DNA from 3 places in the Shewanella carassii genome. Region 2 is predicted to be linked to each of the others. Evidence: predicted binding sites of a transcription regulator. Region 2 holds the regulator's gene; each other region holds the start of a gene.
What was found. The regulator MetJ, encoded in region 2, represses methionine synthesis genes. The targets are predictions, from matches to a motif close to TAGACGTCTAGACGTCTA.
Positions count from the first base shown of each region.

Region 1: the regulator MetJ is predicted to act here: its motif matches at 8,479-8,496, upstream of msrA (peptide-methionine (S)-S-oxide reductase MsrA).
Region 3: the regulator MetJ is predicted to act here: its motif matches at 8,341-8,358, upstream of serA (phosphoglycerate dehydrogenase).

Region 1 is NZ_AP024618.1:2,195,068-2,205,662, forward strand. It holds gene K5621_RS09985 (Na+/H+ antiporter NhaC family protein) at 1-283, shown strand, start outside; gene K5621_RS09990 (hypothetical protein) at 534-1,415, shown strand; gene efp (elongation factor P) at 1,527-2,090, opposite strand; gene earP (elongation factor P maturation arginine rhamnosyltransferase EarP) at 2,136-3,332, opposite strand; gene fldA (flavodoxin FldA) at 3,411-3,938, opposite strand; gene ybfE (LexA regulated protein) at 3,993-4,262, opposite strand; gene K5621_RS10015 (DUF2788 domain-containing protein) at 4,277-4,498, opposite strand; gene K5621_RS10020 (alpha/beta fold hydrolase) at 4,579-5,373, opposite strand; gene seqA (replication initiation negative regulator SeqA) at 5,676-6,230, shown strand; gene pgm (phosphoglucomutase (alpha-D-glucose-1,6-bisphosphate-dependent)) at 6,267-7,916, shown strand; gene msrA (peptide-methionine (S)-S-oxide reductase MsrA) at 7,987-8,466, opposite strand; gene astE (succinylglutamate desuccinylase) at 8,762-9,799, shown strand; gene K5621_RS10045 (thiamine pyrophosphate-dependent dehydrogenase E1 component subunit alpha) at 9,963-10,595, shown strand, end outside.
Region 2 is NZ_AP024618.1:3,818,037-3,828,631, forward strand. It holds gene K5621_RS17145 (bifunctional aspartate kinase/homoserine dehydrogenase II) at 1-2,325, opposite strand, end outside; gene metB (cystathionine gamma-synthase) at 2,342-3,502, opposite strand; gene metJ (met regulon transcriptional regulator MetJ) at 3,718-4,032, shown strand; gene K5621_RS17160 (sulfite exporter TauE/SafE family protein) at 4,108-4,851, shown strand; gene K5621_RS17165 (conjugal transfer protein TraF) at 4,859-6,052, opposite strand; gene nrfD (NrfD/PsrC family molybdoenzyme membrane anchor subunit) at 6,203-7,147, opposite strand; gene K5621_RS17175 (4Fe-4S dicluster domain-containing protein) at 7,144-7,716, opposite strand; gene phsA (thiosulfate reductase PhsA) at 7,729-10,008, opposite strand; gene K5621_RS17185 (c-type cytochrome) at 10,566-10,595, shown strand, end outside.
Region 3 is NZ_AP024618.1:911,595-922,189, reverse strand. It holds gene K5621_RS04250 (PaaI family thioesterase) at 1-136, opposite strand, end outside; gene K5621_RS04245 (S8 family serine peptidase) at 396-2,897, opposite strand; gene K5621_RS04240 (curlin) at 3,308-3,736, shown strand; gene K5621_RS04235 (curlin) at 3,755-5,191, shown strand; gene K5621_RS04230 (hypothetical protein) at 5,842-6,009, shown strand; gene K5621_RS04225 (helix-turn-helix transcriptional regulator) at 6,811-7,476, opposite strand; gene K5621_RS04220 (DUF2238 domain-containing protein) at 7,687-8,292, opposite strand; gene serA (phosphoglycerate dehydrogenase) at 8,451-9,680, shown strand; gene ygfZ (tRNA-modifying protein YgfZ) at 9,780-10,595, shown strand, end outside.

The DNA of each region.
Region 1 (10,595 bases), 1.6 Mb from region 2:
GGCAATTCTGGCCTTCGCTACCGGGTCCAGTTGGGGAATTTTTGCGGTGACCATTCCTATTGTGATGCCGCTGGCTCAATCTGTGGGGGCCGACATTCCTCTGGTGATAGGTGCCTTGTTGTCGGCTTCATCCTTTGGTAGCCAGGCTTGCTTCTACTCAGACTCCACCGTTCTGGCGGCGCAAGGATCGGGCTGTAATCTGGTAAGCCATGCGGTGACACAGTTACCCTATGCCTTGATAGCGGCAGTACTTACCTTTATTGGCTTCATCATAGTTGCATGATTAGTCGCGTGATTAGTTGAATGACGGCTGTTTCATAAGCCTGAGCCTACCAATAAAAATCCCCAAGGTTATGCCGCGGGGATTTTTTATCAAAGGTTTGCCGCAAGAAATCATCAATAAAAGCGGACACAAAAGGTTCAATAGCTCGACATATCAAACGCTTCCCGGCAGTATTGTGAATAACGATACAGGGAATTTGCCTTCTATGGTGTTTGTAAGTGAGTACCATAAGGCTCAAGGACGGAGCTGTATGCATATATTCTTTGCCATTACTGCGCTGCTGTTATTACTCATAACACCTCTAAGCAGTAACAAGAGCCGTTGGTTTACTCCATCTCCTCGCCAGGCTATGGCTTTTATCAGCGTTCTTTGGCTAATTGTCTGGGGCTGCTCTGCAATTTTCAAAACTATACTTCCCGATGCTTCAGGCTCAGGTGTGATAAGTGCTATTGCAGGCTTGGTACTGGTTATTTTGCTTATTTTTGCCGGTATCTTAATGATTATCCGGATGGATGGAAAACACAGTGCCAAACGAAGTGCGGCACTTAAGGTTTTTCTCGCCAAACAGCGGCAAGATTATGCTCAAACCCCTTTGATTGAACATTTTAATGTTACTCAAAACCAGGATACTGCAGGTCAGCTCATCTCCTTGAAAGCGGAGATCGTTTTTAAACGCGATCCCTTAATTGAAGGCCGCAACATTAAGATAATTGCCTTCGTGGATACCAATAGCCAGACTCAAGGGGCTTCCCTTTATGAAAATGTACTCTTCTCATCCCGCATGGCACTCCAGTGCCAGTCGGAAAGTACACTCGTCTACCAAGTGGAGATAGCGGCTGCAGAGATAAGGAACGAGCTGAACCGAATAAGAGGCAGGTTGAAAGACAGTTCAAATGAAGAGTTAATGGGGAAGGATGAGAGTGATATCAAACTCGACTACTCTGTGTATGTAATCGGTCCTGATTATATTACGGAGCTCGCTGAGAAACCCGGTATCTGCTTTACCTCTTTGTCTGATGAGGCGCTCGCTTTGCGGGACTATTATCCGGGAGGCTCACCTTATGAAGCAGCTTACCCTGCCTTATCGAATGAAAAGTTAATGCTCAATACCCGTTTGCGACTGGCATGCTAATAACAAGCCATTAAATCAAAGCGGAAATTTAATTCGGTGTTCTTATGAATTTTTCAGCGGCACAAAAAAGCCAGCAACGATGCTGGCTTTTTACAAAGGAGGGCGATTTAATTAAACGCGCTTCTTGAATTCACCGGTGCGGGTATCGATTTCAATCTTGTCGCCTTCTTTAACGAAGTCGGCAACCATCACCTTCAGATCTGTACCTACGATAGAAGCAGGCTTCATTACCTTACCTGAGGTATCACCACGGGCGGCAGGTTCAGTGTAACCTACTTCGCGAATGATAGTGGTAGGCAGTTCTACAGAGATGGCTTTACCTTCGTAGAAGGTAACCTGACAGATCTCTTCCATTCCATCAACTATGTAGTTGATGGCATCACCCATGTTTTCGGCTTCAACGTCATACTGGTTGAAGTCTGCGTCCATAAAGACATACATAGGATCAGCAAAGTAAGAGTAGGTGCACTCCAGGCGCTCAAGCTGGATATCTTCCAGTTTGTCATCAGCCTTGAATACAGTTTCAGTGCCGGAACCTTGCAGCAGGTTCTTCAGCTTCATCTTTACCACAGCAGCGTTACGGCCGGATTTGTTGAACTCGGTCTTAAGTACAACCATAGGGTTGCCGTCAACCATGATAACGTTACCTGCGCGGACTTCCTGAGCAGTCTTCATTACGTATGTTCCTATATAAGCGGTTTTTCAATTCAGCGCAGAATCTTAGCCGTTTTTGGCCATTTGCACTAGCCTGTTTGCCAGATCTGCTTCATTTATTGCTTCAGCCGGCCACTTTTTGGCATGTTGTAGCAGGGTCGGCATGGCAGAATTCAGAGCTTGCCAGCTTTGGCAAGCTTGTTCACCCTGACCGCAGTTGAATGCCGTATTCAGCGTTCGCCAAGTTTGGGCGACAGGGGGAGGCAGATTATCGCAGTATCGTGCCATAAAAGCATCCAATTTTACCAGATGTGCTTGTTCTTCCTGTTGATAGATATGCCAAATAAAGGGTTTTGCGGCCCACTGAGCGCGTAAAAAGGAATCTTCGCCGCGAACTATGTTGAAATCGCAACTCCACAACAGGCGATCATAACCATCTTGATCTGTCATCGGCAGGATTTGCACCTTGAGTGCGCCGCGGCTGAAACTCTGACCGGCTTGCCAACTGGCGGGATCTTGCCAGTCGACTTTGGGTCCGGAGTCCTGGTTAAATTGCTCAAGCAAAGGCGCGAGGCAATCCAGGCTACGCCCCTTGGGAACTAACAGTTGTACTCGCCGCTCACTCTGTTGCCAAAGCTTAAGCAGCGCTGGCAAGGCTGGGGTCTCGTAGCTGAACAGGCTGATGAGGTAATCATCAATGGCAATATCACTAAGCCCCAGCTCGGCAAAGTGGGCCATGGCGTGCTCAGGCGTTGCTTGCCAGGCATCACGTTCGCTAAACAGAGACTGCTCGCAGATGAGCCCGCCTGACTTTGGGGTAAAGCCTGGGAAGAAAAAGGTCTTCTTGACCCCTTTGAGTGCCGGCGAACTGAGGCCATGACAGTCCTCTATCCAGCTCTCGGCGCTGAGATAATCTAGGTTTATCCACTTGGGCGCCTTGGCAAGCTCAGGCAGGCTTGTGAGCACTTCCGAGGGCAAGTCGCAGGCAAAGGCTTCTATCAAGACTTCGCCCGGTAGCCAGGCCAAGGGCAGGGGGGCGCACCAGTGGATGACTTCAACTCCACCAAAGTGTTGACTGACTAGAGTCGAGTTAAGTTCGGGCAAAATATGCGCGAAGCTGTTGAGATCATCGACCCACAAACGTACCTCAATGCCGTATTCGCTGACCAGTTGCCGCGCCAGGCGCCAGGTAACACCTATGTCACCATAGTTGTCTACCACAGTGCAGAAGATATCCCAATGACGCTGATTGTCGACTTGCATTGTGTTTCCATGTTCCAGAGTGATAGCCAATAAAAAGGCGGCCATAAAGGCCGCCGGAGAAGTATCTGGGAGCGGATATTAGTCTTCCAGCTCAGCCAGGCACATCTCTTCGTATATCTGTTTAACCCAGGCGTCGACGCGTTCTTCGGTCAATTCGGGTTGACGGTCTTCATCTATACCAAGACCGACAAAGTGCTTATCATCAACCAGTCCCTTAGAGGCTTCGAAGTTGTAGCCTTCTGTTGGCCAGTGGCCAATGACTATTGCGCCGCGCTCTTCAACGATATCGCGGATCATGCCCATGGCATCGAGGAAATACTCGGCATAGTCTTCCTGATCGCCGCAACCGAAAATGGCTACCAACTTATCGGTAAAATCTATCTGCTCCAGCTCAGGGAAGAAATCGTCCCAGTCACATTGAGCTTCACCATAGTACCAGGTGGGGATCCCGAAGATTAGCAGGTCGTATTCGGCGATCTGCTCTTTGGTGCTCTTGGCGATATCTTTCACCTCAACCATCTTCTTACCCAGTTTCTTCTGGATCATCTTGGCTACAGCTTCGGTGTTACCTGTATCGCTACCGAAAAAAAGACCTACAGTTGCCATTGTCTTTCCTTTAATGTCTAGTTCGCTATCTACTTCGATCTTTCCTGACAGGGGCTAACCTAACTGCTCCTGAAGGATCAATTCTATTAACTGGCTGCGGCTGATGTTACTGGCCAAAGCCTTCTCATTCAAGGCGTCATATAAATCTTGTGACACTTTTAACTCTATTCGTTTCAGACCCTTTGCCCGATCCCGCATGATCTGGTTACGTTTATTCACCTTGAGCTGCTGCTCGCGGGGCAAAGGATTGCTTCTAGGCCGTCCGCGGCGCTTTTCAGTGGCAAAAAGGTCTATGGTGGTTCTGTCTGTTGCTTCTTTTGCCATTTGAAATCTGATGTTTAACCTATACCTGAGCCTTCCCAGGTCATTTGAATTATTCCCTTGGCGACAAAGCCTGCACAGCCAAGGAAGAGTACTAACCAAACAATAAAGCGACCAAACTTGGGCACATTACCCTGCTTGAGCACATCCCTGATGGCCATACCGATAAAAAAGAAAATTGCCGCGAAAAACAGATCCAGCCCTATGGCTTCTATCTGCTGCATATACTGATTTAACACGCTGCAACTCCTGGTGTTCCCTTACCCAAAAGAGGCGGGAATATAGCATATTGGTTCGGGGGCTGCTACCGCATTTACCCTCAGTTAGGTCCTTGTTCTTGCTCGGTACTGGTAATGAAATCGGACACAATACGGTTAAATATCGCCGGTTTCTGGGCGTGTAACCAGTGTCCGCAACCTTCCAGAGTTTTAGCTTTCACTTGCGGGAATTGAGCGATGATCTGCTCTTTGTAATCGCCTGTGACATAATTTGACTCGCCGCCCCGGAGCATCAAGGTGGGTCCCTGATAGCTCAATTGGCCACCGCGGCGCTCTGGGCCATTATGCCAACCTATGATCGCCGGATAACTGTCAATCAACCCCGGCAGATTCATCTTCCACTCAAACCCTGACTCGGTGCGGCGCAGGCTCTTGAGTAGAAATTGCGCCGTCGCTTCATCGATCTCATGATTTAAAAGATGTGCCAGCGCTTGACGTCTGTCTTTAATATCCAGCGGCATACTGCTCAGGCCGGCAAACACTTTTTCATGTCTCGGCGAGTAGGCCACAGGCGCGATATCGGCGGCGGTCAGCGATTGTACTCGCTGCGGATAAGCCAGCGCGGTTGCCATGGCAATCTTGCCGCCCATGGAATGGCCCACCAGATGTACCTTGTCTATAGCCAGCTCATCGAGCAGAGCCACAAACGCTTTTGCAAGGGCTGGATAGTCCATCTGTGGCCAATGTTCACTTTGACCGTGATTGGGACAATCGACTCTTATCACTCGATGATTTTGCTCAAGCTGGGCCCCGAGCGATTTGAGATTATCCAAATCACCGAATAAGCCATGGATCAGCAACACCGGACTCCCGCTTCCGGTCGAGACAAAGTGCATACGCCCCCCTTTACTGTGAGAGTTTGTTGCCAGCATTCGGCAGGGGGCAAATTCTGCGACAAAGGTCAGTATTTGACAAGGATGGATGCGGATTTAACACTGGATTTGACCGCTTTTTCAACAAATTGGCTGCGCAAGTCTTAGGTTTACAACTCAATTCTCGTATTTTGGTATGATTCAGCCTTCCACCGCTGGCGAGTTATGGCATACTTTGAGCCAAATCGCAGCTGCGCCCCAGAGGGGCTTTGACGGCACAGTCATAAAGGCTGCATAGAACAAGCAGAAATTAAAGGAATCGGGCCATGAAATATATTGAGGTGGATGAGGAACTGTATCGCTTTATTGCCGGGAAGACCGAAAGGATTGGCGAAAGCGCATCGGATATTCTTCGTCGACTGTTAGGCTTGGATGCTACCGCAGTTGAGCCCAAGGCTCCGGCTGATATCAGCCAGCCAGGAATGGAGCAGGGCTATCGTCCCAATGCATTACCCGAAGTAGAGTCCACTCTGGACTTTGACAACCTGTTTAGCAGTGCGGCTATCGAAGCCCAAAAGGGGGCCGTTGGCCGGTTTCTGTTCGCCCTCGAATGCCTGTACAACCAAGACCCCCGCGGTTTTGAACAAGTGCTGCAAGTTCAGGGGCGTGACCGCCTCTATTTTGCCACTTCGAAGGAAGCCTTGCTCAAGGCCAGTAAGTCTGCCAACCCCAAAGAAGTCGGCAGCAGTGGTTTTTGGGTGACCACTAATAACAACACTGCCAAGAAACACACTATATTGTCTGAAGTCCTTGAAAAGATGGGGTGCAACGGCAGCAAGGCTAAAGCCATTGCCGATAAGGCGTTGCCGCTTAAGGCGTAAATCTGTATTTCAACATCGCCATCAAGGAGTACTGTTTTGGCTATTCATGAGCGGGCCGGTAACAAGGCCACGCAGAACGATCTGGTTAATATTCCGCGGCTGATGAGCCACTATTACCGAATTGTCCCCAACTGTGATGACCCGGCCCAAAGAGTGAGCTTTGGCACCTCTGGGCACAGGGGCAGTTCCTTCAGCGGCAGCTTCAATCAAAACCATATCTGGGCCATAACCCAAGCTGTGGTAGATTACCGCCAATCCCATGGAATTGAGGGTTCACTCTATCTGGGCATGGACACCCATGCCTTGTCTGAGGCGGCTTATATTTCTGCCATCGAAGTCTTGCTGGCCAACAATGTGAAAGTGGTGGTGCAAGAAAACCAAGGCTTTACGCCTACGCCTGTCATCTCCCATGCCATAGTTAGCGCAAACCGAAATGCCCACGAGCTTAGCGATGGCATTATTATTACCCCGTCTCACAACCCCCCTCAGGATGGCGGAATTAAGTACAACCCGCCCCATGGTGGGCCGGCAGAAGGTGAGATTACCGCCTGGATTGAACAGCGAGCCAACGATTATCTCAAGGCGCAGCTGGAAGGGGTCAGGAAACTCAACTACGGCGTAGCCGCCAGTATCGGACTCATCAAAGAAACCGATCTTATTGAGCCCTATGTTGCCGATCTCGCCTCTGTAGTAAATATGCAAGCCATCAAAGATGCCGGCATTCGCATAGGTGTCGACCCTTTGGGCGGCTCAGGTATCCATTACTGGCCACATATTGCCCGCCGTTATGGGGTGAATATCACAGTGGTCAACGACCGGGTGGATCCCAGCTTCGGCTTTATGCCACTGGATAAAGACGGCAAAATCCGCATGGACTGCTCATCGCCTTTTGCCATGGCAGGCCTGCTTAAGCACATGGATGAGTTCGATATCTGCCTTGGCAACGATCCCGACTACGACAGACATGGGATAGTCTGCCCAGAGACAGGGTTGATGGACCCCAACCACTTTTTGGCAGTGGTGATAGATTACCTGCTGGAGCACAGACCCGATTGGCCGCAGACGCTGCAGATCGGCAAGACCTTGGTTTCCAGTGGCATGATAGACAAGATAGTTGCCTCACACGGGCGCCAGCTTTGTGAAGTGCCGGTTGGTTTCAAGTGGTTTGTCGGTGGGTTGAGTGAAGCCAGCCTGGCCTTTGGCGGCGAAGAAAGCGCCGGCGCCGCCTTCCTTCGACGTGACGGCACAACCTGGTGCACGGATAAAGACGGTTTTATTCTCGGACTGCTGGCCGCTGAGATCCTCGCCGTGACCGGCAAAAATCCAGCCGAGCGTTATGCAGAACTGGCTGCTATACACGGTCATTGCTTCTACAAACGGATAGACAGTCCCATCAATGCCAAGCAAAAGGCGCGTTTTGCCACCCTCAATGCAGATACTCTGGGGGCAGAGACTTTGGCCGGAGACAAGATTAAGGCGGTACTGACCAAGGCCCCTGGCAATGATGGTGCCATTGGCGGTATTAAGGTGCTAACCGACAACGGCTGGTTTGCCGCCAGACCTTCAGGCACTGAGGCACTCTATAAAATTTACGCCGAAAGCTTTGTCAGCGAGCAGCATCTGCAGCAGATACTGGAACAGGCGAGAACGCTGATAACCAGCGCCCTAAAAGGCAAGCCGAACTGAGCTTAAGAGATTGCCAATTCAGTAAAAAAGCGCAGCCGTGAACACAGTTGCGCTTTTTTATTCCCGGGGATCAATATTCAAGATGGCAACTGGGCAGGTTATTCTTCTGGATATAATCCTGATGATATTCTTCCGCACGATGAAACTGTTTCACTGGAACAATTTCTGTCACTATGTGCCGCTGCCCCCACTTACCACTACGAGCCAACGCCAGTTTCGAGGCCTCAGCCTGCTCCTTCTGCTCTTTGCTGTGAAAAAAAATCACGCTCCGATACTGGGTGCCGATATCACCGCCTTGGCGATTGAGACTGGTGGGGTTGTGATTGCTCCAGAAAACTTGCAGCAGCTCGTTAAATGAAACCTGGGCTTCATCGAACTCCACCTGAACCACTTCGGCATGGCCGCTGTTTCCCTGTTTGACCTCTTCATAGCGGTTGATTCTATCATCACCGCCCATATAACCACTGCTGGCGTTTAATACCCCGGGCACCTGGCGAAAGAAATACTCCACCCCCCAAAAACAACCGCCACCGAATGTTGCTACCGCCATTGAACTTATCTCTAGATGTCTGGATGGCCAAATTGTGCATGATAAGCTTTCCCGGCACAAGTGGTGTATTTGTTGGAGTAGCTTTTTTCTTCCTTAGTTAGATAAGGATTATCTGAAACCCGTTCGCGAGCCTAGCATTGGATAGCTTTAGTCACATCACCAATTTAATAAGCTGTGATACTATGAAACCTTGCTCTCCGGCGCTGGTCTCAACTAGCAAACGCACTGCGACAAATGCCCAGGAGGCAGCGTTAATGGAAACAACAGCCAAAGCGGCAATAAGAAGGAGTATTTCGTGTTACAAGCCTTGAAGGATAATCCTGACTTCCTGTCATTGACTCTAAATAACCCCAATTCACTGGAAAGCGTTAGCGGCACGCTTGGCGACCACACTCGGATAGCGATTTGGGACACAGGAGTCTTGCTGTTTGAACCTCTGGACAACCAGAGTGATAAAGATATCGTGCTGTCATCCGGGGTACACGGCAATGAAACTGCACCTATTGAACTGTGTAATGGCATTATCAAGTCGCTGTTGAAGCAAGAGATACGGGTAGGGCAGCGAGTACTTTTCATGTTCGGTAACCCGGCGGCAATTAACCGTGGCACCCGTATTGTCGATGAAAACCTCAACCGGCTGTTCAGTGGTGAACATTCCAATTCCCCCGGGCTGGTGAACCCGGAGCGGATCCGCGCCAAGAAGCTGGAAAATTATGTCACACGTTTCTTCGAAGACGCACCGCAAGGGGCAAGACAGAGGATCCATTACGATCTGCACACCGCCATTCGCGGCTCCAAGCATGAAAAGTTTGCCATCTATCCCTATCGACCGGGTAAGGCTTACAGCCGTGAACAATTGATGTTCCTGGAGGCGGCCGGAGTCGATACCGTGTTGCTGCATCATGAACCCACAACCACTTTCAGCTATTTCTCGTCAAATCAGTTTGGCGCTGACGCCTTTACCATTGAGCTTGGCAAGGTTTACCCCATGGGACAAAACGATATGACACGTTTTATCGCCACCCGGGAGATGCTGAGCCGTTTGATCTGCAAGCAATCGCTCGAACTCGAGGAACAGGCGCTTGAACGGGTCAATATCTATCAGGTCTGTAGGGTCATCAATAAGCAGGCCGACGACTTTGAATTTACCTTCGCCAGCGATGTGGAAAACTTCACCGCTTTCCCCAAGGGTTATGTGCTGGCGCGGGAAGCGGGCCGGGATATTCGAGTAGAGCAGGACTCGGAAGCTGTGGTGTTTCCCAACGCCAAGGTGCCCATTGGCCAACGAACGGTGATCTGCCTGGTTCAGGCCACAGAGGTGCCATTGGCCTGAATTGTAAACCAATATATACGCACCGATCCCATGCTAGTTGGCAAAGCGACCAAGGCGGGAGTTGCTTGCTAGTTTACGTTAACGTAATGTTCGGGGCGCGTACTGAAAAAATCGGTAGGGCCGGTTTCGAGCCGGACAAACCCAGAGATAACAAGAGCACACTATGAGCAACGCAACAAAGATGAATGAGACGGTGCATCGGGTGAGTTTTTTGAACAAGGACTCGCTGCATATCCCTGTACTCAAAATACTTCAGGCCGACGGCACCACCTATGAAGAGGCGGTATTGCCCGTCATAGATGAAGCCCTGTCACGCAAGATATTCGATACCTGTGTCTTTACCCGTGTCCTGGACGAACGTATGTTGGGCGCCCAGCGTCAGGGAAGGATCAGTTTTTACATGACCTGTATCGGTGAAGAAGCCGCCGTTATCGGCAGTGCCGCCGCGCTGGATGACAAGGATGTGATCCTTGCCCAGTACCGCGAACATGCCGCACTGCGTTATCGAGGCTTTACCACAGAGCAGTTTATGAACCAGATGTTCAGCAATGAGAAAGATCTGGGCAAAGGCCGGCAGATGCCTATTCACTATGGCAGCCGTGAACTCAACTACCAAACCATCTCTTCACCGCTGGCGACCCAGATCCCGCAGGCATCCGGTATAGGTTACTCGCTGAAGATGCAGGGCAAGCGTAATGTCGCTATCTGTTACTTTGGTGAAGGCGCCGCCTCTGAAGGCGATTTCCATGCCGGTCTCAATATGGCCGCAGTTCATAAAGCGCCGGTCATCTTCTTC
Region 2 (10,595 bases):
ACCTGCACCTGGGCCGCGAATGATCAGCGGATTACCCTGGTAGAAGGCCGAGCGGATGACAAACACATTATCTCCCGGGGTCAGATTGGCGTATGGATGTTGACGCTCGACCCACTGCAGAGAGACTTCGGCGTTAACCCGACCATCTTGCTGCTCCAGTGAAGCCACATAGCGCAGCACCTTGTTTTGCTCGGCCGCGGCGGCAAACTGCTGCGCGAGAGTGGCATCCAATTCGGGGATCCGCTGCAAAAACTCATCTAGCGGAATATCGGCCAGCGCCTCAGGCACCAGAGAGCTTAAGCGAATATCCTCAAGCTCTAGTTCCAAACCTATTTCACGAGCCAAAATCAACAGCTTACGCTGCATGTCACGCCCGGAAAGATCGTCCCTGGGATCTGGCTCAGTAATCCCCAGCTCTTTGGCCTGCAACACCAGCTCGGAGAAAGGTTTGATGCCATCGAAATGCTCAAACAGCCAGCAGAGCGTGCCGGAGAAGATACCGCCGACAGCCTCTACCCTGTCGCCGCTGTTGTGCAAATCATTGAGCGCGTGCTGCACCGGCAGCCCGGCGCCGCAACTGGCGTTGTAACGCCAGAACAGTCGGCGGTTACCCAACTGCTGTTTCAGCTCGCGGTAGAAAGGCAATGGCCCAGAGCCGGCCAACTTGTTGGCACTGACCATATGAATGCCACGGGCAAAGAACTCAGGATACTGCAGTGTCAGTCCGGCGCTGGCACTGATATCCAGCGCCACCAGTTCATCGGCTTGCAGCAACGCAAGCTGTTCGAACAGATGTTCATACTGCCAAGGGGTGGCTTCGGCTTCAAACCTTGCCTGCCAGTCTTCCCCAACGATCCCTTCATTGCAGATCCAGGCACGGCTCGAACTCGCCAAGCCCAGGAGTTCAACACTGGCTTCCAGCTCACGTTTGAGGCCGTCGCGGGCTCGGCTAAATAGTTCCACCCAGGCTTCGCCTATGTTACCCACCCCCAGCAGAATAACGCCTATGCGTTTGCGGGGGCCGGCGCAGCGCCTGTGCACCTTCTGGGTCAGCAGGTTCACCTGCGATTTAGGCACCAGGGTGACCAGGCTGAGTTGGTCCTGATACAGAGGCCGCGCTTCACGGCTCAGCAAGCGGGCAAAGCTGCGGCGATAACTGCCGGCGCCACTGCTTACCAGCGCCACCAGCCCAAGCTCTCTGTCCTCGGTAATGCTTTGAATTTTGAGCTCGGATGTCTGCGCTTCCAGTAACTGCCAGACTTGGCGGGATAATTCGGGAGTAAAGGCCAGCTCCAGTTTGTGTTGTCCCTGAGACCAGTAAGCCAGCGGGTTCAAACCCGCCTCATTGAGCGCATCAAGCGTCTGAGCCTGGGTGCCATTGAACTCCAGGCTCAAGAGGGACACCTGATTGAGATTGGTCACCACAGGGGCGCTTGCAGCATCACTCTTGGGGGCTATCAGGGTAAAGTCGGTATGCGAGGCGTAGCTCGAACGCACCGCCAGGCTGACCTCGGTATCAAACAAAGGCTGCAGGGTACGGCAATGCAGTACCGGGGAGCCGAGCCGCGCCAGGCGGTCGGCCTCAGCCAGCGACATACTGCTCAGCAACCTGGCATCGGCAATCTTGTTGGGATCGGCATTGAACACCCCTTCGACATCTGTCCAAATGGTCACCCTGTCGATATCGGCCAGGCTGGCTATCAGGGTGGCACTGAAGTCGGAGCCGTTGCGACCGAGCAGCAGAGTTTCGCCTTGGCTATTGGCGCAGATAAAGCCGGTGATCACCAGACGCTCATCGGGATGCTCGGCCAGCAGCCGCTGCACCCTTTCGCGGGACTCATCGAGGCGAATCCTGGGTACTGCGCCCTCATCGGCAATCAACAAGCTGCGGGCATCCACATGGGAAGCGGCGACACCAGACTCCCGCAGCAGCGCCGCCATCAGTCTGGCCGACCAGCGTTCACCGAAACCCACCACCTGATTGCATTGGTATTCGCTGAGTTCAGGCAAAGACAATAAACTGGCCAGTTGCGCCTTATCTGTAGACAGACGCTCCCGCAGTTGACGTGCCTGTTCATTGCCCAGCAGCTGTTCAATCAGATTTTGCTGATAGCCGACAAGCTCCTGTAGCTCCTCCTGCCACAGAGCGCCCGACTCCTTCAGGTTCAACAGTTTATAGAGAAAATTAGTACTCTTGCCGGCGGCGGAAACCACTACAAGATCATCGGCATGACCATGGGTCAGCAAAATATGGGCGACCCGTCGGTAGCAATCGGCATCGGCGAGACTGGAACCGCCAAACTTATGTAGGTGACAACGTGCCATCTCAAGCTCCTTCAATTCAACAGTTTGCGGCTGCCGCCAATCCGGCGGCGATATCGTCTAGCAGATCCCGGCTATCTTCTATGCCCACAGACAAGCGAATAAGCGTATCTTTAATACCGGCTTCGGCGCGAGCCTCACTCGTCATGGCTCTGTGGGTCATGGTGGCGGGCACGGCCACCAGGCTCTCAACCCCTCCCAGGCTCTCGGCCACGGAAAACAGCCTGAGCGCGCCGAGGAAGGCAACCACCTGCGTCTCATCGCCCTTGAGTTCAAAACTCAGCATAGCGCCAAAGCCACTCTGCTGCCTGGCGGCAATCTCATGACCAGGGTGACTCTTAAGCCCCGGATAATAAACTTTGTCTACCACCGGGCTCTGGCTCAGCAGCGCCACTATGCGCTCGGCATTGGCCTGATGCTCGCGGATCCTCAGCGCCAGAGTACGCAGGCCTCGCAGGGTCAAGTAGCTATCGAAGGCGCCACCGCTCAGCCCAAGCGTGTTGGACCACCAGTGCAGCTGCTCTGCCAGTTCGGGATCTTTGGCAATCACGGCGCCGCCCACCACATCGCTGTGGCCATTGATGTATTTAGTGGTCGAGTGCACCACTATGTCGGCCCCCAACAGTAAAGGCTGTTGCAGCGCCGGCGATAAAAAGGTGTTGTCGGCCACCACCAATGCCCCCTGCTGGTGGGCCGCCTCGGCAATGGCGGTGATATCCACAACCCGCAGCAGCGGATTAGATGGCGTCTCGAGCCACACCATGCGCGGCTTTTGCGCCAGGGCAGCGGCGAGTGCTTGCGGGTCGGTTTGATCCAAAACCTGCAAACGAAACTGGCCCTTGGCGGCCAGATGGGTGAACAACCTATAGCTACCGCCATAACAGTCATGGGGCACCAACAAGAGGTCATCCGGCCCCAGCAGGTTGACCACCAGAGTAATGGCCGCCATGCCGGTCGCTGTAATTGCCGCACTGCAACCCTGTTCCAGCTCCCCCAAGGCATCCCCCAGAATGGAGCGGGTAGGATTACCCGAGCGGCTGTAATCAAAGGCTCTTGGCTGAGTGTGCCCCTCAAAGGCATAGTTGGTCGACAGATAGATGGGTGGCACCACGGCCCCGTGCTGGCTGTCTGATTCGATGCCCTGCCGGACCGCTGTGGTTGCTAATCGCCGCTCTGTCATAATCGACTCCTGAATGCTGAGGTTCGACACCATAAAGATGTCTGGACGTCTAAATCTAACCAATGACTATCCAGCCGTCAATAGGCATCAAGACGTTTGGACGTCCAAATGTATGGATTTCTGTTCATATTGCACAGATTTTGCAGGCAATCATTTGACTGTATCCTGTAAGGGTTTAAAATCTGCTGCGAATTAGTGAGATCACAGGTGAATCAATGACTGAATGGAATGGCGAATACATCAGCCCTTATGCCGAACACGGCAAGAAGAATGAGCAAGTGAAAAAAATCACTGTCTCTATTCCGTTGAAGGTACTGAAAGTATTGACCGATGAGCGCACCCGGCGCCAGGTAAACAACCTGCGGCACGCCACAAACAGCGAACTGTTGTGCGAAGCCTTCCTGCATGCCTATACCGGCCAGCCACTGCCCAATGATGAGGATTTGTCCAAAGACAAACCAGACAGCATCCCGGAAGAAGCCAAACGCATGATGGATGCCATGGGCATTGAATGGGAAGACATGGAATAAGTGTCTTATTCCTCTGAATTATCTTATTGTTGAACAAGGATCGCTGCGCGATCCTTTTCTTTTGGGAGCTTGCGAATGCTGTCACTGATAGATCCCGTCACCCTGTTGCTGGCATCCCTGATCATATTTACCGGCGCCCTGACCCAGTCGCTGATAGGCTTTGGCCTGGCCGTGGTAGCCACACCTTTGCTGTATATCGTCGATCCGGAACTGGTTCCCGTCCCTGTGATTGTGATGGGATTTTCTATCGCCCTGTTGACCTTGATACGCGAACGCGGCCACCTGGAATTCAACGGCTTGCAATATGCCTTGCTGGGACGACTCCCCGGCGGCCTGATTGGTGCCACCCTGTTGTTGCTGGCACCGCAACCGATTATGGGCTTGACCATAGCCCTGATTGTGGCCGTGGCCGTATTTCTCAGCTTCAGAAAATACAGCATTAAGATCAACCGCCTCAGCCTGTTTATTGCCGGGGTATTTTCCGGGATCTTCGGTACCGTGGCGGCCATAGGTGGACCACCTATGGCTCTGCTGCTGGCGGGTAAGGATGCCAGTCAGTTCCGCGCAGCGCTGTCGGCCTTCTTCATCTTCAGCTCCTTGATAGCCTTGATCATTCTCGGCTGTTTTGGCCTCTTGACCCTAAAGCATCTGTGGCTATCGCTGTTGCTGCTGCCTGCGGTATTTATTGGTTTTCTGGTCGCTGGCCGTTTGGTGGGCCGGGTGGATAAAGAGAAGACCCGCAGCTTAACCTTGGCGCTATGCACCCTGAGCGCCCTGTTGCTGACTATCAAGTCAACCCTGGCGCTCATCAACGGTTAAATCGCTGTTAGAAGTGATAGCTGGTTTGCAGTACTCCGCCTATGGCATCGTCACTGCCAAACATACCGGTGAGATCCAGCCGGAAGCTGTTGCCTATGGCGAACCCTGTCCCGAGTGAGTAGAGATCGGCGCTGTGATCATTGAGATCCTGGCGATAACCGAGCCGCAAAGCAACCCAGTCGGTAGGCCGGTATTCACCGCCTAAACGCCAATAGCGGCTGCCCTCAAGCTCGGCAAACTTGTCGTTGTCGGTAAGATCCAAGTCGCTGCTGAGCGAAAAAGCCGCCCAGTCATAGGCCACCCCGGCGGTAACCATAGGTTTCACCTGATAGGTAAGCTGCACGCCGCCGGCCTCTATGCTGCTTAAGTCCCGTTTGATGAGGTTACGACCGCTGACACCGATAACCAAACCATCCAATGGCTGGAATGCCAGGCCAAGATCCAGGTTAAAGCCTGAATCATCACTACGATAATCATCGTCGTTGAAGTCATCGGCATCGAAGTTATTGGCGCTGACGGCATAGTTGAAACTATCCAGCCGTTGCAGCTTGGGAGTGACTCCCACTGTCACCGGCATGTTGACGATAGATAGCGGATAGCTCACGGCAACCCCGAGCTCGGAAACCGCCCCGGCTACCACTCGCCCCTGGGAGGTCAAATCTTGGATTTCCGGCGGGTTATTGGGATCCAGATTATCCAGGGTATCAATATCTGCAGCGGCGATTTCGGCTATCCCCAGAGCATCGAGATAACTCTTGAACACAAAGGCATAGCTAAAACCATCCGAGGGCATGACCAACGCCATATTGATACCGGCACTAACGTAGGCGCTATTGCCCTGCAGCGATTGCAAGTCACCACTGAGGCGCTTTCGGTAGTCATCGATAGCCGCTGTGTCGGCGGCGTCTATGGCATTGACCAGAGCGTCATAGTTATCCTGCAGGGCGTCAAACTTATCGATCATCTGATCTTTATCGGCGCCATCGGCGCCTATGGTAGGAATGAGTAAACTGAAGTCACTGCTGCGGCGCGAGGGCAAAGCCAGCAGCGCCGGATTGGAAAAGGCCGCCGCCTCACGATTACCGGCCGCCACGGCAACGCCGCCCATGGCATCGGAGCGGGCCTCATAAACATCTTGCGCTGCCAGCGTCAGCGTACTGGCAAGCCCCGTGGTAAGCAGTGTCAACAGACTCAGTTTCATCTCATCACCCTCTTGTTTTTATCTATAACCTGACACAAGCGGTTATCTGGGTTAAAGATAGTCCAAATCTCGATGAAACTATGACATCAAACACAAAAAAGCCCGTATCAAATGATACGGGCTGAGGCAAAACAGGTTCAGAGGTGCTTGTTAACCAAGATAGCTCTGACCTGCATAGAGAATGAAGTGTCTAAGTGCCAGCACCCCGGTCAGACTGCAGCAGGCTACCGCCAACATGGCGCCCTTGGTGTGACGGGTACTCGCCGGTAGCAACAACATGGAAAGCAGTGGGATCCCAAAACCTATACCCACAACTCCAATCCAGAACACACTGGCCCAGACGCCACTTGTCAATGATGCCAGCGCCGCGGCGGCGGCACCGCCCTTGAAGTAGAGCGCGCAGAACAGCATGAACAGGAACAGAATTTCTGTCGCCATTATGGGCAGTTCCAGGCCATGCATCCGTCCCAGCTGCGGGCAGTGCTTGTCTGTCTTGAACAGCAGCAGCGCCACTACCGCATTGGCGGCCGCACCGGCCGACAAGCCGGACACCAGGAACAGCGCCGGTAATACGGCAGTGTTCAGCATGGGATAGGCATTCATGGCGGAGATCAGGAAGCCGGTATAGGCCCCCACGACAATCGCCAGCACGAACAGCAGCACTTCCATGGTCTTGCGCAGGCCAGTCAGTGATTCTGCAATCCCTTTAAGGAAGCCCAAACCCCAGTTACCGAGATCATCTTTCAGCACGACCAGCGCATAGGCAAAGGTCAGCGGAATATAGGCCAGCAGCGCCAACACCCCGATGGACATCACGGAGGTCAGGTTGTAGTTGATCAGGATCAGCCAGAAGTGGAACGGTTTGGTCAGGTCAAACACCAGACACACCATCCCCAGACAGATGGCCACGGGTGCTATCAAGGCTGCCGCCTTGAGAAGGCCGCTATCCCCCTCTGTCTTGTTTTGTACCCAACGCAGCCCGATCCCAATCAGCAGACTGCCCGCCGATAACCCAGCCAAGAAGAGGTAAACCGCAATGACCCAGTTCCAGGTTACAGGGTCGTATTGTGTCATATCGCCCCAAGTATTGTTCATGATTGGATCCCCCCTCTCTTGACAGGAATACGGTAGATTCTGGGTTTAGTCCCCAGATGGGTCTTGTCCTGATAAGTCACGCGGGTGTTGAGCAGAGTCGCCACCTCGCTACCGGCCTCGTTGGCATCACCAAACACCAGGGCATCGGTAGGACATACGGTCACACAGGCGGGTTGTTCGCCTCGAGCCAGACGTGTGTCCTTACAGAAGTTGCACTTGTCGGCCACCTTGGTTTCCGGGTTCATAAAGCGCACTTTGTAGGGGCAGGCCGCCACACAGTACATACAGCCGACACACTTCTCCGCCTTGATGGAAATAATGCCGTCCTCGCCCACATAGGCCGCCCCAGTAGGACAAACCTTGACGCAAGGGGCATCTTCACACTGCTGACAGGACACCCTGTGATACTTGAAGTGCAGATGCGGCGCATCACCAAATGGGCCTTCTACCCGTACCTGCAGGCGGGTTACGCTCTCAGGTACACCATTTTCGCTGCGGCAGGCGACGTTACAGGCCTGACAGCCGATGCACTTATTCTCGTCGTGCACCATCACATATCTTTTAGTCATCTTCGCCTCCCCTTATGCCTTTTCCAGCTTCACACCTGTGGTGTGTACGTTCATACCGCACACAGGTGCAGTCACGTTGGGCAGCAGGTTACCGCAGTGCACACCTTTGCCGGTCGCCCGTGCCAGCTCCTTGTTCTTGGAGCCAAAGCCCATGTAGGCGAACACTGTGTCGGGACGTATACCCTTGGTCACCAGCGCATGACCCTCTTCACTACCGACACTGGACGTGAGGCGAATGGCATCCCCATTCTCAATGCCATGCTTGGCGGCTGTGTCAGGGTGGATCCAAACGGCGTTGTCGGACATTAGGTTGGCCAGCATAGGCACATTGTGGGTCGCGCCATTGGTATGCACCGCCACCTTGCCCTGAATAAAGTAGAGCTCGTCCGGCTGTTTCAGGGTCACTTCACGATAGGCGATAGTGCCGCGTCCAGGCGCCATGCCTTCCACCTTGGCGGAGGTCAGTTCAATCTTACCGCTGGGGGTCTTGAACTTGAGCGCGCTGCCGTAAGTACCGTCTTCATCCATGGCTCTAGCGTTGGGGTAGGCGGCGACAAAGTCGGCTACCATCTTGGGTTCACGCAGCATCAGCGGTTTGCCGTAGCTGACAAAACCCTTGTCCTTGATATGCTGCAGCAGCTGGGCGTCTTTATTCACCTGCAGGAATTGCAGGGTTTCCATGTTTTCCCAGGGATAGTACTGCTCCAAGCCCATCTCTATGCCCAGTTCACGGAAGATTTGCCAGGAAGGCTTGGCATCGCCAATCACATCCACCACTTGCTGACGCAGGTAGTAGGCCGGGTTCTTGCCGGACTTGTCGGCGACTTCTTCATCCCGCTCCAGGTAAGTACACTCGGGCAGTATGATGTCGGCCCAGGCGGCGGTTTCACTGATGTAAACATCACAGGAAACCACAAACTCCAACTTCTTCAGGCTCTCAACCACCTTGGCACGGTCGGTCATGGTCTGCATCGGGTTAGTGCGGCTCATAACCCAGGCGCGCAGTTGGTAAGGCTTGGCTTCCAGAGTCGCATCTATGATTGACTGATAGATACCACCACCGGACCAGGCCATGGCAAACTGCTCATCCATCTGGTCGATGCGTTTGGCTTGCGGCTTGGGCAGTTTGACGCCCGGCTTGCCCAGCTCAGGGGCCACGGCTTCACCGGCAAACTTGTTGTAACCACCCGCCTTCTTGCCCATGTAGAGGCCACCCTTGCGTTCCAGGTTACCGATCAGCACGTTGGCGGCATACAGCGCCCGGCGCATATCGAACTCTTCCGGGGTAAAGGTAGATCTGTGGCCAAAGTCGACCACGGCATGAGGCGCAGCAGCAGCATACTCGTGGGCAATACGACGAATGTCGGCGGCGGGCACATCGGAAATTTTCTCGGCCCACTCAGGAGTATAAGCCTTGACCTCGGCGGCAAACTCTTCAAAACCTACGACATAACGCTCGATAAAAGCCTTGTCATAGAGGTTGTCAGCAATCAACACATGGCACAGCGCCAGGGCTACGGCCACATCCGAGCCGGGACGAATGGCATACCACTCATCGGCCTTATCGGCCACTACCGAGAATCTGGGTTCAAACACCACCAACTTGGCGCCTTTGTCGGCCTGGGCCTTCATCAGGCCACGGGTCTCGGACATATTGATCCCTTCATAGAGGTTATGACCAAAGTTGATAATGTACTTAGAGTTGGAGAGATCCCGCTTCACCTTGGTACCGAACATCGCCTTGGCGGCGACCACATAACCGCCCGGGCAAGTGGTGTTATGGGTAAAGGAGTTGGGGCTGCCATAAGCCTGCCCCAAATAGAACAGGTGTCCGGACAGCGAGCCTGACTTGGAGGAAAATGCCACGGCTTCAGGGCCGTGATCGGCCTTGATTTGATTCAGCTTGCTGGCGATGGTTTGATAGGCTTCCTGCCAGCTGATTTCGGCCCACTTGCCTTCACCGCGTTCACCAACGCGCTTGAGTGGTTTAACGATCCTTTGTGGATCGTACAATAGGCTAAGGCCGGCGCCGCCACGGGCACAAACCTTACCGCCGAATGATTTGGCTTCTTTGTTACCAGAAATAAAGACGTTTTTGCCGTCGATTATCCGCGCCGAAATCGGGCAACGGGTCGAACACATCTCACACATACTGGCAATTTCAGTGGCACTGCCGGTCAAAGGGCCATGCCCCAAAGCCGCCAGTGAACCGGGCAGAACCCCGGCCAGGGCACAGGTTGCCCCTCCGGCTCCAGCCCCTTTCAGAAAGGTGCGCCGATCAAGCTCTATCATGGTTTACCTCCATCCTCTCCCCTTAGGGAAAGGTCGCTCACACAGGTTATTGTTTGTATTGGATACCGCTTGACTACCGCGGCTTGAACCTATTGTTTACCCATTAGATTTGTGTGGGTATTGTGGTAAACCACATAGCGAGGATGAGTGTGATCCAGGCACGGTAAACACTTTTGAAAGTCCTTAAAAATGTGAAGGCAATCGCCCCTGGCTTGAGCCGATATTTTTAGACTCAAAAACATCAAAAAAATTTACATTCACAAGTGAACAGATGACAAATATTCACAATTGTTAAGCAGATCACAGCTAAAATTTACGCCTTTCTTGTTGTTACCCTTGTCAGAAAACAAAAACAAAACTGTTATAAATCATATTGTTAAATAAAAACCACCACACTTACATTAGATTAATTTCAATGAAATTTTTATCAATTAGATTTATTTCATGGAAGTGATCCAGTTCAAAGCTGAAAAACTCCCGAGTTGTTAAATTAATAACCGAATGGACACTAAAAATAACAGCCCATTAACGGAGCGGGCGGTCACCCAGAGGAATAGATGATGAACACCAGCAGCAAACTCGGCCTT
Region 3 (10,595 bases), 1.5 Mb from region 2:
TACTGGCCACCATATAGTCATCGCCTATCTCTGTGATACGGATCCCCAGGGTCTGCATCAGGGTGCCCTTGCCACTCATACCAACGTCCAGTTTGGCGCAATCTTCCAGGGTAATGGGGCGGAACCAAATACTCATCTTATTGTTATCCTTAGTACTCCAATTAGGAAAATCAGTGTACTTGCCCTGCCGTACAGAAGTAAACCCGGCCAAAAGGATTGCCTATCAGCCGCTTGAGCCCTTAGGGAAAGCTATTGCATTCACTTCCGGTCAACCCCATTCTGTTTTGAATGATTGACTGAGGCGCAATTATCGCTCCCCGTCATCAAAAATTAATTTTTGTGCGATATGTCTATAAAAAAAGCGGCCGGATGGCCGCTTTACTTGGCTTTAGTTATCAGAATTGAGCAACAACAGGATCAGAGCACAGCTCGGCTTCCAGTTCACAAACCTGATAAGTCACGCTCTCGGCTTCAGTGCTGAAGCGATCACGGAACTGACCATCGTTGGCGGTGGTCGCAACCTGCTCACCATCGCGGAAAATCGCCACTTCATCACCCAGGGCACCATTCCAGCTGACATCGACCATGGCGCTGCCACGACGGGACTTGAGGGCGCGGCTGATATCGGCAGAGATGCTGTGGGCAAATACCTGCACTTCCATGCTGACACTGTCGCTGAGCTCGGTGGCATCGGTCGCGGTCAGGGTCACAGTGTAGGTACCAGCCTCGGCATACACATGTTGAGGGTTTGCCTCACTGGAAACAGAGCCGTCACCAAAATCCCAGTGGTAGCCGGCGATATCATCATTGATATCAGAGCTGCTATTGCTGAAGCTGACGCTCAGACCTTCGGCTTGATAGTCAAAGCCAGCATTGGGCGCGGAAGGACCCGCTTCACCCAGCGCCGTGATCACCATACCCCAGTTGTTCAGGGTGCCGTTGTCACCACCGGCATGGTCAGTCACGCTCAGAGTCCAGGTTCCTTGGGCTATCTCACCGTTGAAGTCACTCAAATCCCAGCTCTTGACGATATCGTCGTTACTGCTGCCTTCGCGATTATGCAACACCACTTCGGTGCCGGATGGCGAAGTCAGGGTCACAGTCAAATCACCAATCCAGGTGTGGCTGATGTTGACGTTGCTGTTGACCCCGAAGATCTGCAGCGGATCGGCGATCTCAATGGTGCTGGTCACTGTGGTGTTATCGGCAATAGCCACCGGGGTATCATTGCTGTATGGGAAGTCGTTCAGCCCTTGAGGGATGATTTCCAGGCTCACCACACTGCTCTTTTCAATACTGCCGTCATTGCCCGACACAGTGATGGCATAATCGCCCCACTGAGTCTCGGCAGTGCTTGCCACGTTCAGGGTAAAGCTGTCACCGGCACCAACGTTGGTGGCAGACAAAGATACCCCTTCCAGAGCGGGTTCTACACTGACACTCAGCTCAACACTGCCATTCCAACCGGCGACACTACCGACACTGAAGTCATAGCTGGTGCTTTCACCGGCTTCAATGGTGCGGGCTGCCGGGGTCACGCTGAAGCGATAACTTGGACTTGGGTTGGCTTGATCGAGCGCGTTGGCCGCGTTCAGACGGGTACCGGCAACACTTTTGCCGGTCATGGCCGCATTGGCATCACCCGAATTCATCAACAGTGCTTTCATCTCCAGTGGAGTCAGATCCGGGTTGATAGACCACACCAAGGCCGCGACACCGCTCACCATAGGCGTAGCCATCGAGGTACCCGAATAGCTCTCGTAGCCGCCACCTGGAACCGTTGACAGAATGGCACTGCCTGGCGCCGCCATGTCTACGCTGGTAGCCCCCCAGTTGGAGAACCAGGAGATACCATCCGAGCTATCGGTACTGGCGATGGACATCACTACGTCCGAGTCATAGTTGGACGGATAATGAGGGCTGGCATCATTGTTTGTGGTGTCGTTACCGGCCGCAGCCAGGAACAGAATACCGGCGTCACCGGCAGTTTCAATGGAATCCTTCAGCGCCTGGCTGAAACCACCGCCACCCCAGGAGTTGTTGGTGGCCTTGATATCGACACCATGATTCACCTTGAGATCAGTCATATAGTCGATACAGGCGATGGCATCGGCGGTAGAACCTGTACCGGCAGGAGTCAGGAACTGACAGCCAATAATAGTCACGTCCCAGTTTACCCCGGCGACACCCAAGCCGTTATTTCCTTTAGCGCCAATTGTCCCGGCCACGTGGGTACCATGACCGTTACCGTCCATAGGATCGCCGTTATTATTGGCCGCACTGAAACCGTGAATATCGTCAATCACACCGTTGCCGTCATCATCTATGCCGTTGCCCGGAATTTCGCCCGGGTTGACCCACATGTTGGCCTGCAGATCAGGATGGCTATAGTCAACCCCGGTGTCGATAACCCCGATGATCACATCCGTGCTGCCAGTGGTGACATCCCAGGCTTCGGGAGCGTCAATATCGGCATCGGCCACACCACCGGTTTGCCCTGTATTGTGCATGCCCCAGAGCTCAGGAAAACGAGGGTCATCCGGCATGCCTATGGCGCGCAGAATGTAGTTGGGTTCAGCATATTTAACCGCCGGATGGCTGGAGATCATCTTGATCGCCTGCTCAATATCAGCCCCTTGACGCAGATTCAGCTTTGCCAGACGACCATCGAGCAAGCGGGCAAATTTGTCATCTATACCATCGGCATTGGCATCACGCAGAGTGCCACGAACCAGACGCTGAGCCTCGGTCCGCTCCTCTTTGGTGGCATTATCCTTGTAAACCACCAGGATAGAGTCCTTGGCATAACGGATCTCATTTTTAGCCATTGCGGGCGCGCTACCAAGCGCCATAACCCCAGCGACAGCTACTGCCAATGGCGAGAATTTTTTCAACATATTCGGGCTTCCTATAGTCCTTATAATCCCTTGTTATCCGGAACGGCTTATGTCGTTGGCAGCGCCTTTAAGCACCAGCGAAACAATAACCAACGAGAAAATCCGGCGTTTATTTATTGCAAATAGATTGTTACCGCAATGAAAACAATAGAGAAAGCATCAAATCGTAAAATACAACTTTGCTACTAGACGGGTTAGGTATACTCAATCTTAAAAATCACCAAATACAATTCATAATATACTGTTTTAAATGCAAATTTAAAATTAACCCCTTATTGCAAAAAGCAATATCGACTAAAGCCTAAATAGCCTTTAACTCCGATTGCGGCACCGGCTCCAGGCGCGTAACTTTTGTTGCTGATTTGTACCACTCTGGTTCAGTCAAGGATATGTACGAAAAGGAGTCTTAGGTGTCGGTACTCGCAAAAATCCTGTTTGGTTCGGCCGTTTTGTTGACCAGTCTTGGTTCAACAGCGACAGAGCGCCAGGTAAATGCACTACAGGAGTTGCCAGTCACCCTCCAGACACTGCTGGAAACTCAGGGACGCGATAATTTAGTCAACCTGATGCAACAAGGCAGTTTCAACCAAGCCATCATAGTTCAAGCCGGAATTGACAACAGCGCCATCCTTACCCAAGTCGGCTTGGGTAATCAGGCACAGGTAATACAACTCGGGGTCAATAATCAGGTTGAAATGATGCAGGTGGGTGACGCCAATAAGGCAAACATCACTCAAATAGGCAATGACAATCTGGTGCAACTCAACCAGCTTGGCAGTGCCAATTTTTCGATACAACAAATTGCCGATGCAGCCACTATCAGCATCACGCAGTATTAAAAACACAGGGAGCGTTTAATGAAATCTCAAGCTAAAAAGTCACTGATTGCACTGGCTATCACAGCGGGTCTGGGTATGAGTGCTCAAGCCTTTGCCGGTAGCGTCAATGAAATCTCAGTTAATCAGCAAAGCTACGGTGCTGCAGGTCAGGAAGTCTATGCCGAGCAAACCGGCATTCTGAATCTGGCTGAGATCAACCAGGAAGGTTCTGCCCAAGAAGCCACTGTGGTTCAGAACGGTGTTTGGCACGAAGCCTATGTTGACTCCAAGGGCGATGAAAACATTGTCACAGTGACTCAGAATGAAGATTGGCATGTAGCCAGCGTCGATGTGGATGGTAACGTCAACACTGCAACTGTCGTTCAATCCGGTTTCTTCAACGAAGCCAATGTTGAACTGATAGGTGACAACAACAGCGCCGAAGTAAACCAGAACGGTGACACCAACTTTGCAGTATTCCGTGTCAACGGCAACGACAACTCTGGCTATATCAGCCAGAACGGTAATAACAACGAAGCCGGCATGATAGCCGTTGATTTCAGCCCTAACGTAGGCAACGGCAACTCAGTAACTGTAATGCAAGAAGGTAACGCCAACATAGGTGGCGTTCGCGGTGTTGCCGGTGACAACAACAGCATCGAAATCGACCAGTCAGGCGATCTGAACACTGGTTTTGTTTATGCTCTGTCCGGCTCTGAGAACGGTATCGAAATGGTACAAACTGGTACCGCCAACACCGCAGTACTCGAATTCACCACAGGTGATGACAACGATGTTGAAATCCGCCAGACAGGCGACAACAACACCGTTGGCGATCTGCTGGTTGCCGATATCCAAGGTAGTGATAACGTCGTCGATATCCAACAAGACGGCGATACCAACGGCGTTGAATTCCAAATCTGGGGTAACGACAACGATATCGACCTGGAGCAGGATGGCAGCACCAACTTCGCCACTGCCGCCGCCTATGGCACAGACAACAGCATGGATCTGACCTCACAGGGCGATTACAACGAACTGGTTGCCTTCACCACTGGCGAAGACAACCAGATCGAAATCCATCAGGAAGGCACTGAAAACTTTGCCTATGCCGAACTGGAAGGCGATAACAACGAAGTGGATATGGAGCAAGATGGCAGCGCCAACGAAGCTCTGGTCACTGTTGTTGGCTACAACAATACCGACATCGAAACCACTCAAAGCGGTGACCTCAACCTGGTTGATCTGCTGATCCTCGGTGATGACAACCTGGCTCAAGTCGTTCAAAGCGGCGACAACAACTGGGTGAGCGGTGTTGATGGCGGCGCCTTCGCCGTGGTCGGTACAGGTAACAGCCTGATGATCACCCAAAGCGGTAACGAAAACCTGGTTGTCGGTTCTCAAGCCGGTGCCAACAACGCTATCAGCGTAACCCAAAGCGGTGACTACAACGTTGCCACTGTGATCCAGAACTAATCACTCTGGTGCTTTATGCGAAAGGGAGCCTCTTGGCTCCCTTTTTATTTGCCCAATTGCCAACTGAGCGTGAGTCATTATAGCTTGAAAACTCATGGTTCCAGCGGTTTCCTGGAACCCCCATACCATAAGCATCGAATAACAACGCGAGTATTCGCCGCTGGCACAGCGGCTATCATAGCTTCCAGCTAAAAGTTCCTAAGTTAGTATTGGCCGTGCTTCCAGCCACGATGTAGTCAATCACCTGCGGTGCGCTTTTCGCACAGGCGATCCTGTGACTCGCTGCGAGTACGTCCCTGTAAGCTCTGCCTCGCCATCCCTGGCTCGGAAGGTCACAGTTCCGCCTGTGCCTGAAAATGAGGTGTATGTCTGTGGGTATATAAGCAATTTCAAGCAAAGCTATGATTGCAGAATTGCACCAATCCCCTTCGGAGCCGCCGCTGGCGTTGTTGTAAATTGGCGTAGCCGAGACAGGGAGGTCGAGGCTCGAAGGTCGAGCAAGGCGAATGTTGCAAAGCAACAAGCTTATGAGCGCGAGCCAAGGAAGGCGAGCTGGCCCTTATGCATGGATGCATTTGGCGAGTCCTGAGTGTAGCCAATTGGCTTCATAAGCCAGCGGGGATTTCGGCTACGTCGGGGTGTCCTTGGGGATGCAAGGGGCTTTGGACAAGCAAAGCCCCTTGTCCGGTGTGGTTTGGCGAGTGTCGCGCAGCGACTGGCTGCGAGCGAGAGCCAGGGATGGCGAACTGGCCGTTGTGCATGGAGGCATTTACACCACGACTTTAGGCCGCTGGCACAGCGGCTATCATGGCTTCTAACTAAAAGTTACTAATTAGTATTGGCAGGGCCTCCGGCGACGGATGTTTCTCATTGCCTGCCGCAGGCTTATGCACAGGCGATCCTGTGACTCGGCGAGAGTTGCGCAGCAACATGCTTTCGAGCGCGAGCCTTGGATGGTGAACTGGCCGTTGTGCAAGGAGGTATTTACACCACGACGTTAGGCCGCTGGCACAGCGGCTATCATGGCTTTGAACCAAATATCACTAATAAACCTGGTTTTAGCTGCCAGCTAAGTTGCAGCCCATCACCTGCGGTGCGCCTCTCGCACAGGCGATCCTGTGACACGGCGTGAATACGTCCCTGTAGCCTCGACGAAAACATCCTTGTTTTCGACGGTCACAGTTCCGCCTGTGCCTGAAAATGAGGTGTATGTCTGCAGACACTTCAGATGTTTCAAGCTACTCAGTGCTAACAGAATTACACCAATTCCCCCTTCGGAGCCGCCGCCGGCGTTGTTGCAAATTGACGTAGCCGAGACAGGGACGTCGAAGCTCGAAGGTCGAGCAAAGCGAATGTTGCGAAGCAACAAGCTTATGAGCGCGAGCCAAGGAAGGCGAGCAGGCCGTTGTGCATGGAGGCTTTTACACCACGACTTTCGTCGCAGGCACAGCGGCTATCATAGCTTTGGCTGAAAGCCATTACCGAGACGCAAAACAGCGCCAAGTAGCGGCGATGCGGCACTCTGAGAGGAATTTTCCACTGACTTGGTTTACATAAAAGCCATCAAAGCATAAACAAGCCCCATTAGGGGCCGAGTTCCACTTGGATATGACGCCAACTCAACTGATGAGATCGAAATGGCTCTGATAGGTTTGGACCCAACGCAATAATTCGACTCGATTACGAGATTGCGTCTTACGGAAAATTGATGAGATATGTGCCTTGACCGTATGCTCACTGATACACAGACGTTGGGCTATCTCTTTATTGCGGGCACCGCTGGAAACCAGTTGAATAATGGTACGCTCACGCCGAGTCAACATCTGCAGCATGGAAACCGTATCGGCGGATATCTCATTACCAGCATCCAATGTCTTGACCAGCTTGCGGAACATCTTGCTGATAAGAGTTCTGTCGTACCAGAGTTCATCGGCCACCATCTTGCGCAGGCCAGTAAGCATAAGATCGATGCGTTGATCTGAATAAAGCACCCCACGGATCCCCAGCAACATGGCAGATTCCTGATCCAGTGACCCCCTGGCAACCTGATAGAGGGCAACTGGCACATGGGACACCAGGCGACCAGCCAATAAGGGGATCCCCTTATTGTCCAAAGCGGACCCCTTCTGAGATATTAGATAGAAAGTACTATCGTTTTTCTGCGGTTCCAACTGCTCCGGATGGCGGATAATGCGGGTTTTGAGACCGATTGACTCGGCCAAAATGGCTAAATGACAAGGGGCGGCCACCTGATTTATAAAAACCAACTCATTGATACTACTCATATTTACTCTTCTCCCTGAAAAGTCTCACTCATACCCCTAAAGGGGTGACTTCCTTAATCAACTGACATGAGCTTATACAAAATGTATTGGATGATTCTGACCCGATAGTGTCAGTTTTTCATCACCATAAAGTATGATTCTAACAACCTTTAATCGTATTACCAGATGAAATCTTGTAAAGATAACAGACGAAAGTCTGAGCCATGCCTATCAATCACCAACAAAGCGCTTCAATTGACGGTCATGAAATGAGGATAAAACCATCAAAGCGGCGAGGGCACCGACCAAGGCCATCAGCATATCCGATTGAGTATCCCAGACATAGCCCTGGGTACCGAGAAAAGCCTCGGCGCCGGTTCCGGTAGCAACGGCTACCCACCATTCAATCAATTCATAAAAGGCCGACAAGGCCAGAGCGAAACAACTGACCAGAAAGGTACACCAGCCACCCGGCTTCACAGCTTGATTACGCAGTAGTATCTCCCTGGCAATCATGGCCGGGATAAACCCTTGCGCCAAGTGACCCAACTTATCGTAGTTATTGCGCTCAGAGCCCATCCACTGCGCCAAAGTATCAAACAACGGCACCTCGGCATAAGTGTAATGAGCCCCAACAAACAGGATCAGGCAGTGCACCAAGATTAAGCCATAGACCAGTGTGGTCAGCGGAAAACGTTTGCGGGTAAAAAACAGTATCGGCAGCGCCAGCATTCCCGGCAACGCCTCCAACCACCAAGTAAAATCATCCTTGGGAGCAATGGCCGACCAGATAAGTACTGCAAAATAAATAACCAGCCAAATAATCGTGTTTTTCAAGCCACTTTTCCTTTACCTGTGATTGTTCTCAATTAGGAATAAATACTTTAGCCATCTAGCCCTCCACTTCATCTTAAAAAAGTGCTACTTTGATTGGGCATGAGCGAAAGCATCATAGCATACGTACATTAGTTATTAATCAAGAGGGTACCTATATCATGGCGAAACACTCGCTGGACAAGGATAAAATTAAAATCCTGTTGTTGGAAGGCGTCCACCAATCAGCCGTCGATGTGCTGGAACGGGCTGGCTACACCAATATCGAGTATCACAAGGCATCACTCTCCGGCGCTGAGCTGCAGCAGTCGATCAAGGATGCCCATTTCGTCGGAATCCGCTCCCGTACCCAACTGACCCAAGAAGTATTACAGCAAGCCGAAAAGCTGGTTGCCATTGGATGTTTCTGTATCGGCACCAACCAGGTCGACCTCAAAGCCGCCGAGCAACTGGGTATTCCGGTATTCAACGCACCCTTCTCCAATACCCGTAGCGTGGCCGAACTGGTACTCGGTGAAATCATCATGCTGCTGCGCGGTATTCCGCAGCGCAACGCCCTTGCCCATCGCGGTGGCTGGCTCAAGAGCGCCAATGGCAGCTTCGAAGCCCGCGGTAAGACCCTGGGGGTCATAGGTTATGGCCATATCGGCACCCAGCTTGGGATACTCGCCGAAACCCTGGGGATGAAAGTGATCTTCTTCGATATCGAAGACAAACTGCCGCTGGGTAACGCTCAGCAAGTACACTCAATGGAACAGTTGTTGTCTCAGGCCGATGTGGTCAGCCTGCATGTGCCTGAAACACCACAGACCAAAGAGATGATTGCCCAAGCCGAGCTGGCGATGATGCGCAAAGGCAGCATATTGATCAACGCTTCTCGTGGCACAGTGGTAGATATCGATGCTCTGGCGGTAGCCCTCAAGGAGCAACAGTTGGCGGGCGCCGCTATCGACGTGTTCCCGGTTGAGCCCAAGTCCAACACAGATGAATTCCAAAGCCCGCTGCGCGGCCTGGACAATGTGTTACTGACCCCACACATAGGCGGCAGCACAGAAGAAGCCCAGGAAAACATTGGTATTGAGGTTGCCGGTAAGCTGGCCAAATACTCAGACAACGGCTCTACCCTGTCGGCGGTCAACTTCCCGGAAGTATCGCTGCCACAGCATAAAGATGCCTCCCGTCTGCTGCATATTCACCACAACCGCCCAGGTATTCTGATCAAGATTAACCAGGCGTTCTCGGAGAAAGGTATCAACATCTCCGCCCAGTATCTGCAAACCACGCCGACCATAGGTTATGTGGTAATGGAAGTGGATACCACTCAGGCGGAAGAAGCCCTGACAGAACTCAAGTCTATTGAAGGTACTATCCGTACTCGTTTGCTGTTCTGATTTTTACAGGGCGCCATATTGCCATTGGCGCCCTGTTTATTTCTGTTAAATCCGCTACAATCGCAGATCTCTTAATGCCTTCAATCTCAGGATCTTGTTATGAGCATTTGCGTTTCTCAGCCCGATTGGCCACTGGATGCCGGCATTCCGGATCTGCTTATTTCCCGTCTCTCTCACTTGGGTCTGCTCGCCGTTACCGGTGAACAGGGCCGCAGCTTTATTCACGGTCAGGTCACCACAGATATCAGCTCTCTCACGGCCGAGGAGTGGCGTTGGGGTGCGCACTGCGATCCCAAGGGCAAAATGCTTTCAAGCTTCAGAACCTTTGCCCTGGGTGATGCTCTGATGTTGATGATGCCAAGAGATACCCTGGCTGCCGACCTACCGCAACTAAAGAAATATGCGGTATTCAGTAAGGCCGAACTGGTCGATGCCAGTGACGATTACAGCCTTCTGGGTGTTGCCGGCGCCAAGGCAGCCGCTTGGCTGGCTGAACAGTTCCCGGGCTTCAACGCCGAGCAACAAGTCAGCACCTTCGATGGCGGCGTAGTGCTACAGGACGACGAACGCTTTATTCTGGTACTGCCCAAGGCCCAGGCCGAAGCCTTGTGTCAGCAACAGCCACTAGTCGATGCCAGTGCCTGGCAAGAGCTGGAAATCCTCGCCGCCTACCCTAACCTGCCGGCATCACACATGGGCCAGTTTGTACCGCAAATGTGCAACCTGCAGGCCATCAATGGCATCAGCTTCACCAAGGGTTGCTATATGGGCCAGGAAACCGTGGCCAGAATGAAGTATCGCGGCGGCAACAAGCGAGCCCTCTATATCCTCAAGGGTAAAGCCACTGTCGATGTCACCCCAGAAACCACGCTGGAAATGGCGTTGGATGAAGGTTTTCGTAAGGGCGGTAGCATT